2 regions of the Streptomyces sp. NBC_01471 genome follow, and region 1 is predicted to be linked to the other one. Evidence: riboswitches for the same ligand, from Rfam matches in the RefSeq annotation. Region 1 holds a riboswitch; the other holds the start of a gene.
What was found. Region 1 has a riboswitch for S-adenosylmethionine ahead of thrC (threonine synthase). Riboswitches for the same ligand answer to the same signal wherever they lie in the genome.
Positions count from the first base shown of each region.

Region 1 (3,535 bases):
GTCGAGCAGACCGGCCTCGATGAGCTTCTTCGTCACGCCGACGGTCACCCCGCCCGCGGTCTCCGCGAAGATGCCCTCGGTGCGGGCCAGCAGCTTGATCGCGTCGACGATCTGCGCGTCGTTGACGTCCTCGACGGCGCCGCCGGTGCGGCGGGCGATGTCCAGCACGTACGGGCCGTCCGCCGGGTTGCCGATGGCCAGCGACTTGGCGATCGTGTCCGGCTTCTGCGGCCGTACGACGTCGTGCCCGGCCTTGAACGCGGTGGAGACCGGCGAACAGCCCTCGGCCTGCGCGCCGAAGATCCGGTACGGCTTGTCCTCGACCAGGCCGAGCTTGATCAGCTCCTGGAGACCCTTGTCGATCTTCGTGAGCTGGGAGCCCGAGGCGATCGGGATGACGATCTGGTCCGGCAGCTGCCAGCCGAGCTGCTCGCAGATCTCGTACGCCAGGGTCTTGGAGCCCTCGCCGTAGTACGGGCGGAGGTTCACGTTGACGAAGCCCCAGCCCTCGCCGATCGGGTCGCCGATGAGCTCGGAGCAGAAGCGGTTGACGTCGTCGTAGTTGCCCTCGATGCCGACCAGTTCGCCGCCGTAGACCGCGGCCATCACGACCTTGCCCTGCTCCAGGTCGTGCGGGATGAACACACAGGAGCGGAAACCGGCACGGGCCGCCGCGGCGCCGACGGCGCCGGCCAGGTTGCCCGTGGAGGAGCAGGAGAGCGTGGTGAAGCCGAAGGCACGGGCCGCCTCGACGGCGATGGCGACGACACGGTCCTTGAAGGAGTGCGTCGGGTTGCCGGAGTCGTCCTTGATGTGCAGACCGCCGGTGATGCCCAGCTCACGGGCGAGGTTGTCGGCCTTGACGAGCTTGGTGAAGCCCGGGTTCAGGTTGGGGTGGTCGGCCACGTCGGCGGGGACGGGCAGCAGCGGCGCGTAGCGCCAGATGTTGTTCGGGCCGGCCTCGATGCGCTTCTTCAGCTCGTCGGGGGAGCCGCTCGGCAGGTCGTACGCCACTTCGAGCGGCCCGAAACAGGACGCGCAGGCGAAGAGGGGGCCGAGCGGGAAACGCTCTCCGCACTCACGGCACGAGAGGGCCGCCGCGGGGCCGAGATCGACGGTCCCGGTGGAGTCGTTGGTGCTGGTGACGGTCTGCACAGCCATGGTGGCGAGGTCCTCTCCTCATCTTCCTCGCGACGTACTTCGCCGCAAGACGGAATTGGCACCTTCCCCACCATGACCTCGCGGTCGGCGGGAGGGTTGCCGGGACTTCTACGGGCCGTTCCCTCAGTCCCTCTGGATGAGCGCTTATGACGCGGGCCTTGAGGCCCGGCGTGTTTGTCCGCAGGTGCTGACCCCGGCATGCCGTGGCCATTCGCGTTGTTCAAGACTGTAACCGAAGGCAGGGACGGTTGAGATAGTCGTCCGAACCGCGAGATGGCTCACAGTCAAGGAGACGCGCCGTGCTGGAAGAGGTGGACCGCTGGCTGACCAGGCGTTCCTGGTCGGCCGCCGACCGTCCGCTGGACCGGCTGACCGCCGCCAAGCGGGGTACGACGGTGAGTGTCGTCCTGCCCGCGCTCAACGAGGAGGCCACGGTCGGGGCGATCGTGGCGACCATCCGCCGCGAGCTGATGGACACCCTGCCGGTGCCGCTCGTGGACGAGCTGGTGGTCGTCGACTCCGGCTCCACCGACCGTACGGCGGAGGCAGCGGCAGCAGCCGGGGCGCGGGTGGTGCACCGGGACGAGATCCTGCCGCGCATACCGGCCGTGCCGGGCAAGGGCGAGGTGCTGTGGCGTTCGCTCCTGGTGACCGGCGGCGACATCGTCTGCTTCGTCGACGCGGACCTGCGGGAGTTCTCGGCGGACTTCGTCTCGGGGATCGTCGGACCGCTGCTGACCGATCCCGATGTGCAGTTCGTGAAGGCCATGTACGACCGGCCGCTCGGTGAGGCGGCCGGCCAGGGCGGGCGGGTGACCGAGCTGGTGGCCCGGCCGCTGCTGAATCTGCACTGGCCGCAGCTGGCCGGTTTCGTCCAGCCGCTGGGCGGCGAGTACGCGGTGCGGCGCTCGCTGCTCGAACGGCTGCCCTTCCCGGTCGGTTACGGGGTGGAGCTGGGCCTGCTGGTCGACGCGCTCCACACGGTGGGGCTCGACGCGCTGGCCCAGGTCGACGTGGGCTCGCGCAAACACCGCCACCAGGACGGGCTGGCGCTGGGGCGGATGGCGGCGGCGATCTACCGCACGGCGCAGCTGCGGCTGTCGCGGGGGCAGCTGGTGCGCCCGGCACTGACGCAGTTCGAGCGCGGGGCCGAAGGGCTGGGGTTCGTACCGCGGACGTACGCGGTGGACACCGAGGAGCGGCCCCCGATGCGGGACGTCGGGGAGTACACGGACCGCCGGGCGGCCTGAGCGAGAGCCTGAGCGACGGGCTGACCGAGAACCTGGCCGACGGCAGGACCGATGGGCCGGCCGGGGGCCGTGTCCGGCAGCCGTCCATGGAAAGGTTTTGGCCAAAGCCCGCAGGAGAATCCGAACCTTTCCCAGGGCCGCGATATCCGTGCACCCACAGCACACTTGGCGGTAATGACCTCTGCATGGGCGTAAACAAACAACGGATTTCGTTGCGGTGACGCTTTAACGAACCCTTGACGGGAATCGCCGTCGGGAGTTGTATTCGGTCACCGGAGCGGCGTGGACATCCTCGCGGTCCGCCCCGGATCCGGGGCGTTCCTCAGCGAATCCCCGAAGGGCTCCCCCCTTCTTCCGCCCGCCTCATGCCGCCAGCACCGATGGGACAACGGATGACCCATACGCCCGAGACGACCGTTGCCGCGACCCCCGGGAAGCCGGAAGCCGCCTCGCCCGCCGTGACGGCGGGGGAAGCGCCCACGCTCACCCGGTCGATCGGCGTGGTCGGCGGCACGCTGCTCACGCTGTCCTGTCTGACCCCGGCCTCGTCGCTCTTCGTGATCGTGCCGGACTCCTTCGCCACCCTGGGCACCGGAACGGCCCTCACCATCGCCATCGCGGGTCTGCTCTGCATAGGCGTCGCGTTCACCTACTCCGAGCTGGGCACGCTCATACCGAGCTCCGGTGGCGAGTACGCCATGGTCGGCACCCTCATGGGCCGGCTCGCCGGATGGCTGGTCTTCGTCCTCTCGCTGATCGTCGTCATGATCGTGCCGCCCATCATCGCCCTGGGCACCGCCGACTATCTGGCGCCGATCGTGCATCTGAACCCCCAGTACACGGCGGCCGGCGTGATGCTGCTGGCCACCGCGATGGGCCTGCTCGACCTGCGCGCCAACGCCTGGATCACCGGCATCTTCCTGGTGCTGGAAGTCGTGGCCTGCGCGGTCGTCGCCTTCCTCGGCTTCACCCACACGAGCCGGTCCGCCTCGGTGCTCGTCCACCCCGTGATGGACGCCGGGCACGGGCAGAGTTCGGCCGTCACCGCCGGTCTGATCGTCACCGGACTCGCCACCGCCCTCTTCATCCTTCAGGGCTTCTCGACCGCCGTGTATCTGGCCGAG
Region 1 is NZ_CP109450.1:4,391,443-4,394,977, reverse strand. It holds gene thrC (threonine synthase) at 1-1,161, opposite strand, end outside; SAM riboswitch class I at 1,177-1,304, opposite strand; gene OG285_RS19530 (glucosyl-3-phosphoglycerate synthase) at 1,461-2,411, shown strand; gene OG285_RS19525 (APC family permease) at 2,804-3,535, shown strand, end outside.

Region 2 (3,535 bases), 1.7 Mb from region 1:
CTCCTGGCCGGGCGTACTCGACTCCCTGCTCCGCGGCATCGACCAGAGTGCGGACGCCACCGCCTGGGCGATGGACCGCATCATGAGCGGCGAGGCGACGGACGCGCAGATCGCCGGGTTCATGGTCGCGCTGCGTGCCAAGGGTGAGACGGTCGAGGAGATCGGCGGACTCGTCCGGGCGATGTACGCGCACGCCAGGCTGATCGACGTGCCGGGCCCGAGCGTGGACATCGTCGGCACCGGGGGCGACGGCGCCAACACCGTGAACATCTCGACCATGTCCTCGATCGTCGTGGCGGGCACCGGCGCCAAGGTCGTCAAGCACGGCAACCGCGCGGCGTCGTCCCAGAGCGGGGCGTCCGACGTCCTGGAGAAGCTGGGCGTCAATCTCCAGCTGACCCCGGAGCGGGTCGTCGAGGTGGCGGCCGAAGCGGGCATCACGTACTGCTTCGCGGTGAAGTTCCACCCCGCACTGCGCTATGTGGCCGCCGCCCGGAAGGAGCTGGGCATCCGCACCACCTTCAACTTCCTGGGGCCGCTCACCAACCCGGCGAAGGTCCGGGCACAGGCGACCGGTGTCTCCGACGCCCGGGTGGCGCCCATCGTCGCGGGTGTGCTGGCCGAGCGCGGCTCGTCGGCCCTGGTGTTCCGGGGTGACGACGGGCTGGACGAGCTGACCACCACCGCCACGTCCCGGGTCTGGACCGTGGCGGACGGCACGGTGCGCGAGGAGCCCTTCGACCCGCGCGACGTGGGCATCGGGCTGGTCCCGGTGGAGGCACTGCGCGGCGGCGACTCGTCGTACAACGCGGATGTGGCCCGCAGGCTGCTCGCCGGTGAGGCCGGTCCGGTACGGGACGCGGTCCTGCTCAACTCGGCGGCGGCGCTGGTCGCCCTGGACCCGGGCCCCGGATCCCTCAACGAGCGGATCGCGGCCGGCATCGCCCGGGCCGCCGACTCCATCGACTCGGGGGCGGCGGCCCGGGCGCTGGAGCGATGGGTCGTCGCCAGCAACGCCTGAGCTCCCCGGCACGGGATCTCCAGGGCGCAGTCGCGCGGCCCACGACCGGCCATCGGTCTCATGCTGTGGACTGCGCCTTGGCGCGTCCGGATCCGTATGGCAGGATTCTCTTCAGGTCATGAGTGACAGCGACTACGGCCCCAGCCCGCTGTCCGGCAACCCTCCGTCCGTGGCGGGGTGCCCTGGGTGAAGACCAGGCCGTGGGCAGCGAAGTCCTCGGCAAGCGCGGATCCCTCGACAGGGATCCTGGTCGTCGAGGGAGTTCTTCCGTGGTTCAGCGAATGCGATAGGGCAGTAGCCCCCTTCTCCGCACCCCTTTTCTTGCACTGCCGCGGGTAGCCGCGCGGTGAATTCGCCTGCCCTTTTCCGGGAGTTCGTCATGTCTGTTCCCAGCGCTGCCGTCAACCCGTCGGTTTGTCAGGATTCCTCCGGGAGTCTCCCCGTCCTCGGACGCGACGTCCTGGTCCCGCTCGTCACCGGCGGCGAGGTCACCTACGCGGCACTTGACTACGCGGCGAGCGCCCCGGCCCTCCAGCGCGTCTGGGACGACGTGGCGGCGTACGCCCCGTACTACGGCAGCGTCCACCGCGGCGCCGGGTACCTCTCGCAGCTCTCCACCGACCTCTTCGAGAACAGCCGGACGACCGTCGCCGATTTCCTCGGCTGCCGCCCGGACGACCAGGTGGTCTTCACCCGTTCGACCACTGACTCGCTCAATCTGCTGGCCGCGGTGGTCCCCGCCGGCTGCGAGGTCTTCGTCTTCGAGACCGAGCACCACGCCTCGCTGCTGCCCTGGCGCGACGCCGCCGTGACCTACCTCAACGCCCCGCGCACGCCGCAGCAGGCCGTCGAGACCCTGGAGCGCGCGCTGGCGGACCGTGCGACGCCCGAGGCACCCGCCCTGGTCTGTGTCACGGGCGCGTCGAACGTCACCGGTGAGCTGTGGCCGGTCAGGGAGCTGGCGGCCGCCGCCCACGCCCACGGTGCGCGCATCGTGCTGGACGCGGCGCAGCTCGCGCCGCACCACCCCGTGGACATCGCGGCGCTGGACGTCGACTGGGTCGCCTTCTCGGGGCACAAGCTGTACGCGCCGTTCGGCTCCGGGGTCCTCGCGGGCCGCTCCGACTGGCTGCGCGACGCCGAGCCGTACCTCGCGGGCGGCGGCGCCTCCCGCACCGTGGCCCGGCGCACCGACGGCGGCGTCGACGTCGAGTGGCACACCACGGCCGCCCGCCACGAGGCCGGATCGCCCAACGTCATCGGCGTCCACTCCATCGCCTCCGCCTGCCGGGCCCTGACCGAGGCGGGCTTCGATTCCCTGGTCGAGCGTGAGCAGAAGCTGGTCGGCAGGGTCCTCGGCGGGCTCGCCGAGGTGGACGAGGTCCAGGTCCTCTCACTCTTCGGTGACGACGCCCCGCGGGTCGGTGTCATCTCGTTCGTGGTGGACGGCTGGAACAGCTCGCACTTCGCGGCGGCGCTCTCCGCCGAGTACGGGATCGGGGTGCGCGACGGCCTGTTCTGCGCCCACCCGCTCGTCCGGACCCTGCTCGGCAGCGACCCGCAGGACCAGGGCGAGTGCGGCGCCCCGGAGGGCGAGCCGGGGGAGCGTTCGCTCAACGCGGTCCGGGTGAGCTTCGGCGCCGGTACGCCGGACGAGCACGTGGAGCGCTTCGTGGGCGCGGTCAAGGAACTGGTCCGGGACGGTGCCCGCTGGAACTACCGCACCGAGGACGGCCGCTGCGTGCCGGCTGTCTGACTGTTCTGACTGTTCTGACCGCGGCGACGCGGAAGTGTACGGCCGTCCGGTGCGGCGGGGCGGCCGTACGTGCGTGAGCGGCCGTACGTGCGTTACGCGTCCAGGCCGATGGCGAAAGCCGCTTCCAGGTCGTGCTGCGAGTAGGTACGGAACGCGACGTGCGTGTCCGTCGCCTCCACTCCGGGGATCTTGCTGATCCGGCCGGGAATGATGTCCGCCAGATCGTCGTGGCGGGCCACCCGGACCAGCGCGATCAGGTCGTACGTACCGGTGACGGAGTAGACCTCGCTGATGTTCTCCAGGGCGGCGAGCGATTCGGCGATCTCGGGGATCCGGTCCACGCTGGTCTTGATGAGCACGATCGCGGTGATCACGGCTTGCTTTCTCCCTCGGTGGCCGTCGCTGGGAGTTTCACTCTAGTCGTACGCCAGTACCGCACCGCCGCGTAGCCGAAGCCCAGCGAGAACCCCACCAGATGCGCCGTATAGGCGACCCCTGGGCCGGTCCCGGTCTGCTGGCCGGCCGCCAGCCACTGCAGGACGAACCAGAAGACCAGCACGATCCAGGCCGGGAAGCGCAGCGGCAGGAACAGCAGGAACGGGAAGATGCTCGTCACCCGGGCCCGGGGGAAGAGGCTCAGGAACGCGCCGAGCACCGCCGAGATCGCGCCCGAGGCACCCACCAGCGTCTGGTCGGACGCGGAGTGCGTGAGCGCGTACGCCGTCAGGGCGATGTAGCCCGTCACGACGTAGAAGACG
Region 2 is NZ_CP109450.1:6,065,771-6,069,305, forward strand. It holds gene trpD (anthranilate phosphoribosyltransferase) at 1-1,021, shown strand, start outside; SAM riboswitch class IV at 1,136-1,253, shown strand; gene OG285_RS27145 (aminotransferase class V-fold PLP-dependent enzyme) at 1,401-2,777, shown strand; gene OG285_RS27150 (Lrp/AsnC ligand binding domain-containing protein) at 2,870-3,151, opposite strand; gene OG285_RS27155 (rhomboid family intramembrane serine protease) at 3,148-3,535, opposite strand, start outside.
Region 2: another riboswitch for S-adenosylmethionine. It lies ahead of OG285_RS27145 (aminotransferase class V-fold PLP-dependent enzyme); the one in region 1 lies ahead of thrC (threonine synthase).